DNA from 3 places in the Pseudomonas sp. AC242 genome. Region 2 is predicted to be linked to each of the others. Evidence: riboswitches for the same ligand, from Rfam matches in the RefSeq annotation. Region 2 holds a riboswitch; each other region holds the start of a gene.
The links. Region 2 has a riboswitch for cobalamin ahead of cobO (cob(I)yrinic acid a,c-diamide adenosyltransferase). Riboswitches for the same ligand answer to the same signal wherever they lie in the genome.
Positions count from the first base shown of each region.

Region 1 (4,696 bases), 1.0 Mb from region 2:
GTTCACGCATCACCGGGAAGAATTCTTCCTGAACGGTGCAGCACAGGCAGCCGTTGGCCAGCTCGTAAACGCGGCCGGTGGCTTCTTCTTCGGTGCAACCGATGGTGCATTGCTTGAGGATTTCACCGTCAATGCCCAACTCGCCAAACTCGTTGACGATCACCGCGATACGACGGCCCTGAGCGTTGTCGAGCATGTGCCGCAGCAGCGTGGTTTTGCCCGAACCGAGGAAGCCGGTGACGATGGTGACGGGGAGTTTGGCCAGTGTTTTCATCGGTATGCCCTTTGGCAAGCGGCGGGCATACGGGACGAGAACCGGCAACGCGCGTGCGTGCCCGGAGAGTTCGCCACCGGATCACCCCGCCCGGTTGAATTGAGAATCTGTGACGAGGCAGGTCTCCTGGCTGACGGCGTTCAGGCGCTGGGCCTGGCGTTTGCTGCGCCTTCCCGCGGGCTCATCAGTTGAGCTGGCAGTGGCGTGGCAGCGAACATCACCGTTCACAGTTGCGGGGGCAGCCGCGGCATTGACCGCGTTCCCTTCTTAGCTTCGGCGTGGGCCGAAGAACCTCGAAGGCGCAAGGCTACGCATCGTCTAAGGGTGGGTCAATGGGCGTTGAGATTTGGTTTTGGGGGCATATCCGTTGCTGCGGGTGCTGCCGCTGGCGGTTTCGCTCTTACAGCGAGTCCCTTTTTCAAACGCCAAAAAGGAACCAAAAGGCTTTGCCCCGGCGTACGGCACTTCGCTGAGGCTCAGTGTTCCCTCGCTACGGTGTCCATCCGGGGGCATCGCCTACGGTTTGCTTCGCTGCACCTCCTCTCGATGTGTTCGACTTCGTCGAACGGCGCTGCGCGCCTAACCCCCGGATGAACACCTTCGCTCGGCCTGCCGAAGGGGCAAAAGATCAAAAGCCAAAGCCAAAGCCAAAGCCAAAGCCAAAGCCAAAGCCAAAGCCAGATCAAGAGCCCCTCACCCTAGCCCTCTCCCAAAGGGAGAGGGGACTGACCGAGTGGTTTGGTAGGGTTACGCCGACGTGAGATATCGCGTTGAACTCAAGCTTTGAAAAGCACATAAATCGGCTTCCTCTACCTCGGGAGATTGGACTGATCGAGGCGTTTGGGGGAGGTACGCCGACGTGCGATACCGCGTTGAACTCAGATTTTGAAAAGCCCACAAATCGGCTCCCTCTCCTTAGGGAGAGGGCTGGGCGGGCGGCGTTCCGATGAGGGGCGAATCCACCACAAATCCAAAGCCGACCACGCTGTGCTCCTCACCACTCAATAGGCCGAGTGTCAGCTCGCCTGCTTTTGATCTTGATCTTGATCCACCGGCGACGTCGGAAGGCTGAGTGGAGGGATTGATCCGGGCGTGGGAGCGCAGCGACCGTTTGGCGCAGCCAAACACAGCGGGAGTAGGTGCAGCGAAGCAAACCGGAGACGCTGCGCCCGGATCGATCCCGGAGCGAAGGGACCCCGAGCCCCAGCGAGCGGGCCGCACGTAGGAGCAAGCCTTTTTGGTTACTTTTTTCTGGGCCGGCACTCCGGGCGTCTGGAAAAAGTGACCCGCCGTAAGGGCGGAACCCTAATCAGCAACACCCGCAGCAACGGATCCACCCCAAAAAATTGACCAAAACCCCACCCCCATGCTCTCCTACACAACTTGTTACGGGTGCCCTTCACAGGGTGAAACGGGAAACCGGTGAATCATGTGCTTTACTCAAGCCCATGTCAGTCCGGTGCTGCCCCCGCAACGGTAAGCGAGCGAAGCGTCAAAACCACTGTGTCAGCAAGGCATGGGAAGGTGACGCTTGCAGGTCGGCCTGACGCCAACCCCTCGTGAGCCCGGAGACCGGCCCGCAACACACAGCCCGCATTTTGTGCGTCGCTGAACATAACAAACCCGCGGTGGGCGGGCGCTGTTCGAACCTCTGCGAGCCCGACCCGCAGGGGTTTTCATGCGCTCGATTCACCCACTGACACTCCAGAGGGAAGCGCCATGTCGATCATCAGCAGCACCGGCAGCAACACGGACAAAATTGTCAGCACCACCACCCTGAGCCAACGCCTGAGCGCTGCGATCTTCGCGTCGATCCTCGGCGCCAGCCTGGTCTACTTCGCCGGTTTCTCGCACATCGAGGCGGTGCACAACGCCGCTCACGATACCCGTCACAGCGCCGCGTTCCCGTGCCACTGAGACCTGCCGACATGATCAAGCGTATTGCGCAAACCGCAGGTTTCACCGGCCTGCTGGCCGCCCTGCTCCTCACTCTGCTGCAAAGCTTCTGGGTTTCACCGCTGATTATTCAGGCTGAAACCTACGAGAAAGCCGAGCCGGTGGCTGTTCATGAACACGCCGAAGGCACCATGGCCGGCCACACCCACGATGCAGAAGCCTGGGAGCCGGAAGACGGCTGGCAGCGCGTGGTATCGACCACAGGCGGCAATCTGGTGGTGGCTGTCGGTTTCGCCCTGATGCTCGCGGGCCTCTACACCCTGCGCGCGCCGACCAAAACCTCGCAAGGCCTGCTCTGGGGTCTGGCCGGTTACGCAACATTCGTCCTCGCGCCAACCCTGGGCCTGCCGCCTGAGTTGCCGGGCACCGCTGCCGCTGATCTGGCCTCACGACAAATGTGGTGGATCGGCACGGCCGCTTCGACCGCTGTCGGCCTGTCGCTGATCGTGTTCAGCCGTCACTGGCTGATGAAGATCCTTGGTGTGGCCATCCTCGCCGTGCCGCACGTGATCGGCGCGCCGCAGCCGCAAGTGCATTCGATGCTCGCGCCGGAAGCACTGGAAGCCCAGTTCAAAATCGCTTCGCAGCTAACCAACGTAGTGTTCTGGCTGGCCCTGGGTCTGATCAGCGCCTGGTTGTTCCGCCGCAAAAGCGATGGTCAATACCACGTATGACCGATGACAGCGCAGTGCCGACCTTCGTGATCGGCCTGGGCTGCCAGCGCGGCTGCCCGGCCAGCACGCTGCGCGCATTGCTTGACCAAGCCTTACAGGCACACCGAATCGAGCTGCAAGCGGTCAAGGCGTTGGCCAGCATCGACTTGAAGCGCGACGAGCCAGGGCTGCAAGAACTTGCCGCGCAACTGGCCCTGCCCTTGCTGTACTTCAGCAGCGAGGAATTGGCCACTTATCAGCAACGACTCAGTCACCATTCGCAAATCGCCTTCGAACGCACCGGTTGCTACGGCGTCGCCGAAAGTGCGGCACTGGCCCTCGCCGAACAGTTGATTCAGGCACCGGCAAAACTGCTGATTTCCCGGCAGAAATACGCCCAGGCCACGTTGGCATTGGCCGGCGCGGCGTAAAATCCCGATAATCCCCGCCATTGATCATGAGCAATCTTCATCTGAAGCGTTGTTGCACCTCTTTTCCAAGGATTTAACGATGACTGTCTACTTCATCGGCGCCGGCCCCGGCGACCCGGAATTGATCACCGTCAAAGGCCAGCGGCTGATCCGCAGTTGCCCGGTGATTATCTATGCAGGTTCGTTGGTGCCGGCAGCGGTGCTCGACGGCCATCAAGCCGAGACGGTGGTCAACAGCGCTGAGCTGCACCTCGAACAGATCATCGAACTGATCAAAACCGCGCATGCCAACGGCCAGGATGTGGCGCGGGTGCATTCCGGCGATCCGAGTCTGTATGGCGCGATTGGTGAGCAGATTCGTTATCTGCGTGAGCTGGATATTCCGTTTGAGATCATTCCCGGGGTGACCGCGACCGCTGCGTGTGCGGCGTTGCTTGGCGCGGAACTGACACTGCCGGACGTGTCGCAGAGCGTGATTCTGACCCGCTACGCCGATAAAACCGCCATGCCGGCCGGTGAGGAATTGGGCAGCCTGGCGCAGCACGGCGCAACCATGGCGATTCATCTGGGGGTCAACCATCTGGAGAAGATTCTGGCGGAGCTGTTGCCTCATTACGGCGCAGACTGCCCGATTGCGGTGATCCACCGGGCGACGTGGCCGGATCAGGATTGGGTGGTGGGGACGCTGGCGGATATTGCCGGGAAGGTTGAGGCCAAAGGGTTTCGGCGTACGGCGTTGATTCTGGTGGGACGCGTGTTGGGCAGTGAGGTTTTTAGCGAGTCATCGTTGTATCGCGCCGGGCATGCTCACCTCTATCGCCCATAAAGCCTGCTCGCGAATGCATTCCTGAATGTCACCCATAAAAAAACGGCGCTCACGGGGCGCCGTTTTTCATGTCCGCAGCGAACACCTTAGTAGTAGGCGTTTTCTTTCTGCGTGTGGTCGGTCACGTCGCGAACGCCCTTGAGCTCCGGGATGCGCTCGAGCAAGGTGCGCTCGATGCCTTCCTTCAAGGTCACGTCCGCCTGGCCGCAGCCCTGGCAACCGCCACCGAACTGCAGAACGGCGATGCCGTCTTCAACCACATCGATCAGGCTGACCTGACCGCCGTGGCTGGCCAGCCCCGGGTTGATTTCGGTTTGCAGGTAATAGTTGATGCGCTCGTTGACCGGGCTGTCAGCGTTGACCATCGGTACTTTGGCGTTTGGCGCCTTGATGGTCAGTTGACCGCCCATGCGGTCGGTGGCGTAGTCGACTACGGCGTCATCGAGAAACGCTTCGCTGAAGTGATCGATATACGCGGTGAAGCTTTTCAGCCCCAGCGCGGTGTCTTCAGGTTTTTCTTCGCCCGGCTTGCAGTAGGCAATGCAGGTTTCGGCGT
Region 1 is NZ_OZ409873.1:2,109,831-2,114,526, reverse strand. It holds gene cobW (cobalamin biosynthesis protein CobW) at 1-274, opposite strand, end outside; cobalamin riboswitch at 374-585, opposite strand; cobalamin riboswitch at 1,648-1,869, shown strand; gene ACZZ0A_RS09645 (CbtB domain-containing protein) at 1,994-2,191, shown strand; gene ACZZ0A_RS09640 (CbtA family protein) at 2,203-2,904, shown strand; gene ACZZ0A_RS09635 (cobalamin biosynthesis protein) at 2,901-3,314, shown strand; gene cobM (precorrin-4 C(11)-methyltransferase) at 3,394-4,140, shown strand; gene nfuA (Fe-S biogenesis protein NfuA) at 4,227-4,696, opposite strand, start outside.
Region 1: another riboswitch for cobalamin. It lies ahead of ACZZ0A_RS09645 (CbtB domain-containing protein); the one in region 2 lies ahead of cobO (cob(I)yrinic acid a,c-diamide adenosyltransferase).

Region 2 (4,696 bases):
CTCGACGGTGCCGCCGGTGAAGTGGCGCATGTCGCGGCGTTCGGCGATGGCTTTGTAGACCGCTTGGCGTTCGGCTTCGGAAAATGCGTTGTCTGTCATGGCCCCATCGCTGGCAAGCCAGCTCCCACAGGGGATTGCATTTCTTCAGGAAGCTCACCGCCCACTGTGGGAGCTGGCTTGCCAGCGATGGCGGCATGGAGGTCGGGTGCAAACAATGCTGCGATAGCCGCGGGACTCGACGGGAAGTAGAAGTGCACATAAGAGGCCGTCATCCGCCCCTCACGATAAACCGCCTCAGCACCGCGTCCGCCATTCGGACTCAAGCCACGCGCAATCGGCGTCAGCTCAGTCGTCGTCAACGAATGATGATAAGTGTGCCCACGCAACGATCCTTCCGGCAAATCCACTGCTTGCAGCGCCAGTGCAGCCAGACGCTTCTGCATCACCGCGTCGCCCTTCAGCAGCCCAACCAACTCAGCGCGAGAGCCTTCAACGTCAGTCAAAGAATCCAGCAAATACAGCATCCCGCCACATTCGGCGAGCAACGGTTTGCCCGCTGCGTGATGCGCACGAATCGCCTCCAGCATCGCGGTGTTCTGCGACAACGCAACGTGGTGCAATTCCGGATACCCACCGGGCAAATACAGGCTGTCCGCCTCAGGCAATTGCGTGTCGCGGATCGGCGAGAAGAAACTCAACTCGGCGCCCATCGCCCGCAACAGATCGAGACTCGCGCCGTAGGTGAAGGCAAACGCCTCATCACGGGCAACGGCGATTCTCACATTCTTCAGCAGCGGCTCTACAGCGATCACATCAGGCGCGGCGAATTCCACGGCCGGTGGCAGCGCTACCTCGCAACTGCTGGCCAATGCATCGGCGGCGGCATCGAGACGCACATCGAGGTCATTCAGTTCGCTGGCCTGCACCAGGCCGAGATGACGACTCGGCAGTTCGATACCGGTCTCACGGGACAACGCGCCATACCAACGCAAACCTTCCGTGAGGCTGCCTTCGAGCAATTGCGCATGCCGCAAGGTGCCGACGCGATTAGCCAGTACACCGGCAAACGGCAGGTCCGGCTGATACTTCGCCAAGCCCAGCGCCAGCGCACCAAAGGTTTGCGCCATGGCCGTGCCGTCGATCACGCCGAGCACCGGCACGCCGAAGTGCCGCGCCAGATCGGCGCTGGACGGCGTGCCATCGAACAGGCCCATCACGCCTTCGATCAGAATCAGATCCGCCTCATTGGCGGCTTCCCACAACAGACGACGACTTTCCTGCTCGCCGACCATCCACATGTCCAGTTGATACACCGGCGCACCGCTGGCGCGTTCGAGAATCATCGGATCGAGAAAGTCCGGGCCGCATTTGAACACGCGCACCTTGCGCCCCTGATTGCGATGCAAACGGGCCAGTGCGGCGGTGACGGTGGTCTTGCCCTGACCGGAAGCCGGCGCGGCGATGAGCACCGCCGGGCAGTGACGTGGCTGATTCAAAGTTCGACGCCTTTCTGCGCTTTGATGCCAGCCTGGAAGGCGTGTTTGAGCATGCCCATTTCAGTCACAGTGTCGCCCATTTCGATCATTTCCGGCTTGGCCGCGCGACCGGTGACGATCACATGCTGCATCGGCGGACGCGCCTGCAAATCGCTGAGCACCAGATCGAGATCGAGGTAACCATGTTTGAGGGCGATGTTGAGTTCGTCGAGCACCACCAGACCGATCGACGGATCGCGCAGCAGTTCGCGGGACACGGCCCACGCGGCTTCGGCGGCGGCGATGTCGCGCTGACGATCCTGGGTTTCCCAGGTGAAGCCCTCGCCCATCACATGAAAGCGCACTTGCTCAGGGAAGCGGCGAAAAAACAGCTCTTCGCCGGTGCTGTTGCGGCCCTTGATGAACTGCACCACGCCGCACTGCATGCCGTGGCCCATGGCGCGGGCGAGCATGCCGAACGCCGAGCTGCTTTTGCCTTTGCCATTGCCGGTCAGCACCAGCACCAGCCCGCACTCGTCAGGCGAGTTGGCGATGCGTTCGTCGATCACGGCTTTTTTGCGCTGCATACGCGCCAGATGGCGTTCGTCGCGCTCGGGGGAATCGGTCATGGGGGGAGCTCTCCGTTGAGGCTGGATAACGGCGGGCAGGCACAAGAATAGACGGCAAAAAGCCTGGCATCGCCCACCGTGATGCCGCTGGATGGATCAGGCCGGTCTCCGGGCTCATGAGCGGCGTTTCGCCTGACTGCGCGCCTTCCCGCTTCTTTCGAGGCAGTGGCTCAAGGCGCAGTTTTCACTCATTTACCGTTGCGGGGGCAGCGCCGGGATCGTGGTGGTTCTTCGCTTGAAGACAACCCTCACCGGCTTCCCTGTTTCACTCTGTCGACGCAGGTCACAGAGCACCTGAAACAAGCCGCGAAGGTTAGAGGGTTGGGGGTGGAGCGTCAATTAAAGAGGCGGTCATCGGGCGAATAACTGCCGCCGATCAATTATCTGACGCCAATCTTGTGCCACACTGATACAAATGATATCAAAGAGCCATGCTTTTACCGAAAAGCCCACTACAACAATAAAGGATGATGACGATGCAAGGCATGATCATCAGCAACCCGCGCCTGGAATTCCTGCGCCCGGTGCTTGAACGCTGGTTTGACTGTATCGACCGTTACAACGCCGTGCGCGGCGACAGCGACACCCCTTACTGGCATGACGAGAAAGCCAATCTCGGATTGCTCTCGGCCGCAGCCTGGATGGCTGAGCTGGTGACTTTGAACGGCACTGCCACGCGCAAGCAGAATGAAGAAGGCGAGCGCAATGCCCGCGCTGATCTGTTTCTGGCCGGCGCCGAAGACCGCGCCTTTATCCAGGCCACCCAGCGCTGGCCAAAGGTTACCAACCTCAATCTGACCCAAGCCCTGCTGGACATCACCAACGACGCCAAACGCATCAGCTACGCCAGCGACCTCAAGCTCGGCTGCCTGTTTGTCGCGCCGCAAAAAGCCCAGCACAGCGCCAGCCCCGAAGAGCTGCAGGACATGGTCGACGACCTGCAAAAGGAACACACTTGCGCGGTCGCCTGGTATTTCCCCTACGCCTACCGCAAGTTACGCAGCGAAGCCGGCAATTATCACCCGGGCATCGCCGTGCTGTTCAAGGAAGCGCGCGGTTGAGCAGTTGAACCATCGGGCTTGCGCCCTCCTCTATGATTAGGAATGCATTCATAGGGAAGATCAGCAATGCGCAAGCCCCAGCTCGTTTTTGTCATCGCCTTCGCCGGAGGACTCGCCGCCTGCGGTGAAACCTCCAGCCTGCAAGTCTCCGACGGCACCGGCCCGTCACCGAAGCTGCCCGAACCGAACAAGACCCTGATCCCGACGGTGAATATCGCCCCGGCGATCGGCTGGCCCGACGGCGGCAAACCGACAGCGGCGGCTGGCACCCAGGTCGCGGCATTCGCCGAAGGCCTCGATCATCCGCGCTGGCTCTATGTGCTGCCCAATGGCGATGTGTTGGTAGCGGAAACCAATGCCCCACCGAAACCGGATGACAGCAGCGGGATTCGCGGCTGGGTGATGAAGAAGGTCATGGGCAAGGCTGGCGCTGGCGTGCCAAGCCCAAACCGCATCACCCTGCTGCGTGACGCCGATCACGATGGCGTCGCCGAGACCCGCACGGTGTTTCTGCAAAACCTCAACTCGCCGTTCGGCATGACCCTGGTTGGCAATGACCTGTACGTCGCCGATACCGATCGCCTGCTGCGTTTCAACTACGAACCCGGCGCGACCGAGATCAAATCGCAGCCGATCAAGGTCGTCGATCTGCCCGGCGGCACGCTGAATCACCACTGGACCAAAAACGTCATCGCCAGCAAGGACGGCAGCAAACTGTACGTCACGGTCGGCTCGAACAGTAATGTCGGCGAAAATGGTCTGGATAAAGAAGAAGGCCGCGCGGCGATCTGGGAAGTCGATCGGGCGACCGGCAATCACCGCATCTTTGCCTCGGGCATCCGCAACCCCAATGGCCTGGCCTGGGAGCCTGTCAGTGGCGCGCTGTGGACAGCGGTCAACGAACGCGACGAGATCGGCAGTGATCTGGTGCCGGACTACATCACTTCCGTGAAGGACGGTGGTTTTTATGGCTGGCCGTTCAGCTACTACGGCCAGCATGTCGATGTGCGTGTGTCGCCGCAAAATCCGGACCTGGTGGCCAAAGCCATCGCCCCGGATTACGCAGTCGGCCCGCACACCGCCTCACTGGGTCTGAGCTTCGCCGAGGGCAACACGCTGCCGGCGCAGTTCAAGGAAGGCGCGTTCATCGGCCAGCATGGTTCATGGAACCGTAAACCGCACAGTGGCTACAAAGTGATTTTCGTGCCGTTTACCGGTGGCAAGCCGAGTGGCAAACCGGTGGATGTGCTGACCGGTTTCCTCGACAAGGACGAGAATGCACTCGGTCGCCCGGTGGGCGTGGTGATCGATCAGCAAGGTGGCTTGCTGGTGGCGGATGATGTCGGCAACAAGGTGTGGCGAGTGTCGGCCAGCAAATAATTTTCGCCATGCACAAACAACTGTAGGAGTGAGCCTGCTCGCGATAACTTCGTATCAGTCGACATCATCATTGACTGAACGACCGCTATCGCGAGCAGGCTCACTCCTACATGGGATTGTGGGCTGCTTGAATTACGGGTTATGCGCCAGA
Region 2 is NZ_OZ409873.1:1,109,139-1,113,834, reverse strand. It holds gene bluB (5,6-dimethylbenzimidazole synthase) at 1-99, opposite strand, end outside; gene ACZZ0A_RS05080 (cobyrinate a,c-diamide synthase) at 96-1,496, opposite strand; gene cobO (cob(I)yrinic acid a,c-diamide adenosyltransferase) at 1,493-2,104, opposite strand; cobalamin riboswitch at 2,187-2,417, opposite strand; gene ACZZ0A_RS05070 (hypothetical protein) at 2,581-3,165, shown strand; gene ACZZ0A_RS05065 (PQQ-dependent sugar dehydrogenase) at 3,232-4,545, shown strand; gene ACZZ0A_RS05060 (C40 family peptidase) at 4,678-4,696, opposite strand, start outside.

Region 3 (4,696 bases), 820 kb from region 2:
AACCGTGATAACCGACATTGGCCGGCACGGCTTTCTGCACGTTGACGATGTAGTCGTTGCACAGTTTGTCGAGTTGATCAGTGGTGACGCCCGCCTTGACGTGCGGCACCAGCATCGCCAGTACTTCGGCGGCGAGTTTGCCGGCAGCGCGCGATTGAGCGATGTCGGCCGGGGTGTTGATCTTGATCTGGTTTCTCATGCGCTGACGGCTTCCTGAGTCAGTTGTTGCAGATCCAGCCCGCCGTTCTGTTCGGCGCGGATCAGCAAGCGGCAAATGGCGCTGTGGTCGAGGTTGGGGTGCAGTTCGGCGAGCATGCCGATGCGCATCCAGTGCTCGGCCTGCGCGTTGATCGAGCGGCTGAGGGCGTTGCTGGAGATACGCAGGTTCTCGTGCATGTCCTCTGAAATCTTTACGATGCCCATATATGAATCCGATACGATATGTATATGGATCGTATATTAGCCAAGCATCCACCAAAATTGCAAACACACACGCTGATCGTTCCCACGCTCCTGCGTGGGAATGCAGCCCGTGACGCTCCGCGTCACTGGACGCGGAGCGTCCCTAGAGGCATTACCACGCGGAGCGTGGGAACGATCAGTTCGCGGCATTGCCAAATCGCGGGCAAAAAAAAGCTGCCAAATTCGGCAGCAAAAACTTTAAGAACACGCGATGTATTGGCCTCAGCATAGACGCCGGATAATGACAGTGTCATGACAGCCGCAAATTCATTCAACCGACCCTGCCCCGTCATCAGGATGTCATCAAGATCACGGCAGAATCCTCGCAAACCGTCTTGAGCCTCGCGACGGATGCTCTGCAAGGATTCCCATGAAAGACGACGCCTCGCTGTTTGCCGCCATCGACCTGGGTTCGAACGCCTTTCGCCTGATGATCGGCCAGTCGGTGCGCAGTCGAAAGGGCCTGCAGATTCAGGAAGTGAAAACCCTGCGTGAACCGGTGCGGCTTGCCGAAGGCTTTGATGGCGGTGCGCTGGATGCACTGGCACTGGATCGCGGCTGGCAGGCATTGGCGCGGTTCGGCAAGAAACTGCGCGGTTTCGAGGCCGGCCGGGTGCGTGCGGTGGCGACCAGTGCGGTGCGTGAAGCGGATAACGCGCAGCTGTTTCTGGCCAGTGCCGAGCGGCATCTGGGCTTTCCCATCGACGTCATTTGCGGCCATGAAGAGGCGCGGCTGGTCTACGCCGGCGTAACTCACGCCTTGCCCAGCGCCGACGACCTGCGCCTGGTGGTCGACATCGGCGGAGGCTCCACCGAGCTGATCCTCGGCCAGGGCTCACAACCCTTGTTAACCGAAAGCATCGCCATCGGCAGCGGCACCTTGAGCACGCGATTCTTTCGCGGCGGTGATGTGTCCGCCGGCGCGCTACAGGAGGCCGAACGCTTCGCCATCCTGCAGTTTGAACACGTCGCCAAGCGCTATCGCGCGCAAGGCTGGCAGCAGACCATCGGCTCTTCCGGCACCGCACGCATGCTGGCCAAAGTGCTCAAGGCCAATCGCCTCAACGACTTCGGCCAGGACGGCATCACCTACGGCGGACTGCTGCGCCTGTCGCTGCTGCTGTTGAAGGTGAACAACGTGCAACAGCTCAAGCTCGCCGGCCTGCAACCACACCGCCAGAGCATTTTGCCCGGCGGTCTGGTGCTGATGCTGGCGGCGTTCAAGGTGTTCGGCATCGCGCAAATGCTGCCCTCCGAACCGGGCCTGCGTTTAGGCGTCTTGCACGGTTTGATGAGCCAGCACTAATCCTCGCCGCAACAGATTCGTCTCCCCTTCAGCGGCTTGATCGACTACCATGCCGCCGCTGGTTCCCGAACGGGACTAATAGGGAATCCGGGGTGCTTGCACAGCATTGACCGGAACTGCCCCCGCAACTGTAGGTGCCGAGCCTGCTCCACGACTGCCACTGGGTGAATCCCGGGAAGGCCGGAGCCAGGCGATGACGCATCAGTCAGGAGACCTGCCGGCACAGTGATTACTAACCGGCGGGGTGTCCGGGAAGGACATCGTGCCGTGTACTTCTGCTTTTGATGACCGGCCTTGCGCAGTTTCCCTGACCGCGTTCGATGGTGTGTTTCCGATCCGTACTCTCCCGCTCCCCGTACGGTTCCCCAGGAGACTGCCCCATGCTGCTGCCCCGCATCGCCACCCTCATCACCGGCCTGAGCCTTGGCGCCTTGGCGCAAGCGGCACCGACGGTCTATCCGCTGACGGTCGAAAACTGCGGCAGCACCCTGACCTTCCAGCACGCCCCGACGCGCACGGTGACCATCGGCCAGGCCGGCACGGAAATGCTCTACGCCATGGGCCTGGGCGATAAAGTCGTCGGCACCTCACTGTGGTTCAACAATGTGCTGGCCAAGTACAAGCCGCAGGACGACAAGATCGAACGCCTGGCCGACAACGAACCGAGTTTCGAGTCGGTGATCGGCAAGAGCCCGGAACTGGTCGCCGTGGAGCTGGAATGGATGGTCGGCCCGCAAGGCGCGGTCGGCACCCGTGAGCAATTTCATGAATTGAAGATTCCGACCTACCTGCTGCCCTCCGATTGCGAAGCCAAGGACAACCTCGTCGGCGCCGATGGCACGCGACTGGCGCCGTTTCGCATCGAGACGATTTACAAAAGCGTGAGCCAACTGGCGCAAATCTTTGATGTGCAGGAGCGTGGCCAGCGGCTCAACGACGAACTCAAGGCCAGCCTCGCCAAGTCGATTGCCACCGCCCAAGGTAAACAACTGAAGGACGCCAGCGCGCTGGTGTGGTTCTCCAGTGCACAAATGGACATCGAGCCATTTGTGGCCGGGCACAAAGGCGTTCCCGATTTCATGCTCAGCACCCTCGGCGTGCGTAACGTGGTGGAGTCCGATGAGGAGTGGCCAACGGTCGGCTGGGAAACCATCGCCAAAGCCAATCCGACCTTCCTCGTCATCGCGCGCATGGACCGTCGGCGCTTCCCCGCTGACGACTATGAAAAGAAACTCGCCTTCCTGCGCAGCGACCCGGTGACGCGCAACATGGACGCGGTGAAACACAACCGCATCATCATTCTCGACGCCATGGCCATGCAGGCAAGCCTGCGCATGTTCGACGGCATCGAGCAACTGGCCACGGCCATCAACGGCTATGACCTGTCGCGATGAGTGCCAGCCTGATCCGTACGTTGCTGGCCCTGGCGACGCTGTTGATTGCAGTGGTTGCGGGCGTGGCCATCGGTGAAACCTCGATTGAACCGGGTGTGGTCGTGCAAGTGCTGGCGAACAAGTTGTGGAACGCCGGTTACGCGCTCGACCCGATCGATGAAGGCATCGTCTGGAACTACCGCCTGACCCGCGCACTGGTCGCGGCCGCGTGCGGTGCGGGTCTGGCGACGTGCGGGGTGATTTTGCAGTCGCTGCTGCGTAATCCGTTGGCCGATCCCTACTTGCTGGGGATTTCTGCCGGCGCCTCGACCGGGGCGGTGATGGTCGCGCTGCTTGGCGTTGGCGCGGGGATGATCTCATTGTCAGTCGGTGCCTTCGCCGGCGCCGTCACGGCGTTCGTGCTGGTGATTCTGCTGGCGCGAGTCAGCGGTTCGGCCAGCGGCACCGGGCAGATCATTCTTGCCGGGATCGCCGGTTCGCAGTTATTCAATGCCCTGACGGCGTTTCTGATTACTCGTTCGGCCAGCTCCGAACAGGCGCGCGGCATCATGTTCTGGCTGCTGGGCAATCTCGGTGGCGTGCGCTGGCCATCGGTATGGCTGGCAGTGCCGGTTGCCGTGCTGGGACTGGTTGTGTGTCTGTGGCATCGGCGGGCGCTGGATGCGTTTACCTTTGGCGCGGATTCGGCGGCATCCCTCGGCATTCCGGTGCGACGGGTGCAGATTTTGCTGATTGGTTGTGCGGCGCTGGTGACGGCGGTGATGGTGTCGATTGTCGGTTCAATCGGCTTTGTCGGGCTGGTGATTCCCCACGCCGCGCGGCTGTTGCTCGGTATGGGTCATGCGCGATTGCTGCCGGCCAGTGCCTTGGGCGGTGCGGTGTTTTTGATTGCTGCTGATGTGCTGTCGCGCACGCTGATCAAGGGTCAGGTGATTCCGGTCGGGGTGATTACCGCGCTGGTCGGTGCGCCGGTGTTCGCCTTGATTCTGGTTGGCCGCAGGTCCGCGCGATGAACAGTGTTCTGAGTTGTTCTGGTCTGAGCTTCAAGGTACGCGGCGCCGAGTTGCTCAACGGTGTCAGCCTTGACGTCCGGCGCGGCGAAACCTTGGGTATCGTCGGGCCAAATGGCTCGGGCAAATCCACCCTGTTGAAGTTGCTGGCAGGGCTGCGTGAACCGAGCGCTGGCGAGGTGCTGCTTGAAGGTCAGCGCTTGGGCAAAATGGCCCGGCGCAGCATTGCGCAGAAGCTGGCGGTGGTCGAACAACAGGCCGACACCGACGACGGCATTCGCGTGTTCGATGCCGTGGCGTTGGGCCGCACGCCGTGGTTGTCGGCGCTGCAACCGTGGTCGGCGGCGGACGATGCCATCGTCGAGCAGGCGCTCACCGACGTTGACGCGACGCACCTGCGCACGCGTCTCTGGCGCAGCCTGTCGGGTGGTGAGCGGCAGCGAGTGCATATCGCTCGCGCCCTGGCGCAGCGACCGCAGATTCTGTTGCTGGACGAGCCGGCCAACCACCTCGACATTCAGCAT
Region 3 is NZ_OZ409873.1:1,925,849-1,930,544, reverse strand. It holds gene map (type I methionyl aminopeptidase) at 1-199, opposite strand, end outside; gene ACZZ0A_RS08905 (ParD-like family protein) at 196-423, opposite strand; gene ACZZ0A_RS08900 (hypothetical protein) at 546-824, opposite strand; gene ACZZ0A_RS08895 (Ppx/GppA family phosphatase) at 833-1,768, shown strand; cobalamin riboswitch at 1,811-2,004, shown strand; gene ACZZ0A_RS08890 (ABC transporter substrate-binding protein) at 2,149-3,162, shown strand; gene ACZZ0A_RS08885 (FecCD family ABC transporter permease) at 3,171-4,175, shown strand; gene ACZZ0A_RS08880 (ABC transporter ATP-binding protein) at 4,172-4,696, shown strand, end outside.
Region 3: another riboswitch for cobalamin. It lies ahead of ACZZ0A_RS08890 (ABC transporter substrate-binding protein); the one in region 2 lies ahead of cobO (cob(I)yrinic acid a,c-diamide adenosyltransferase).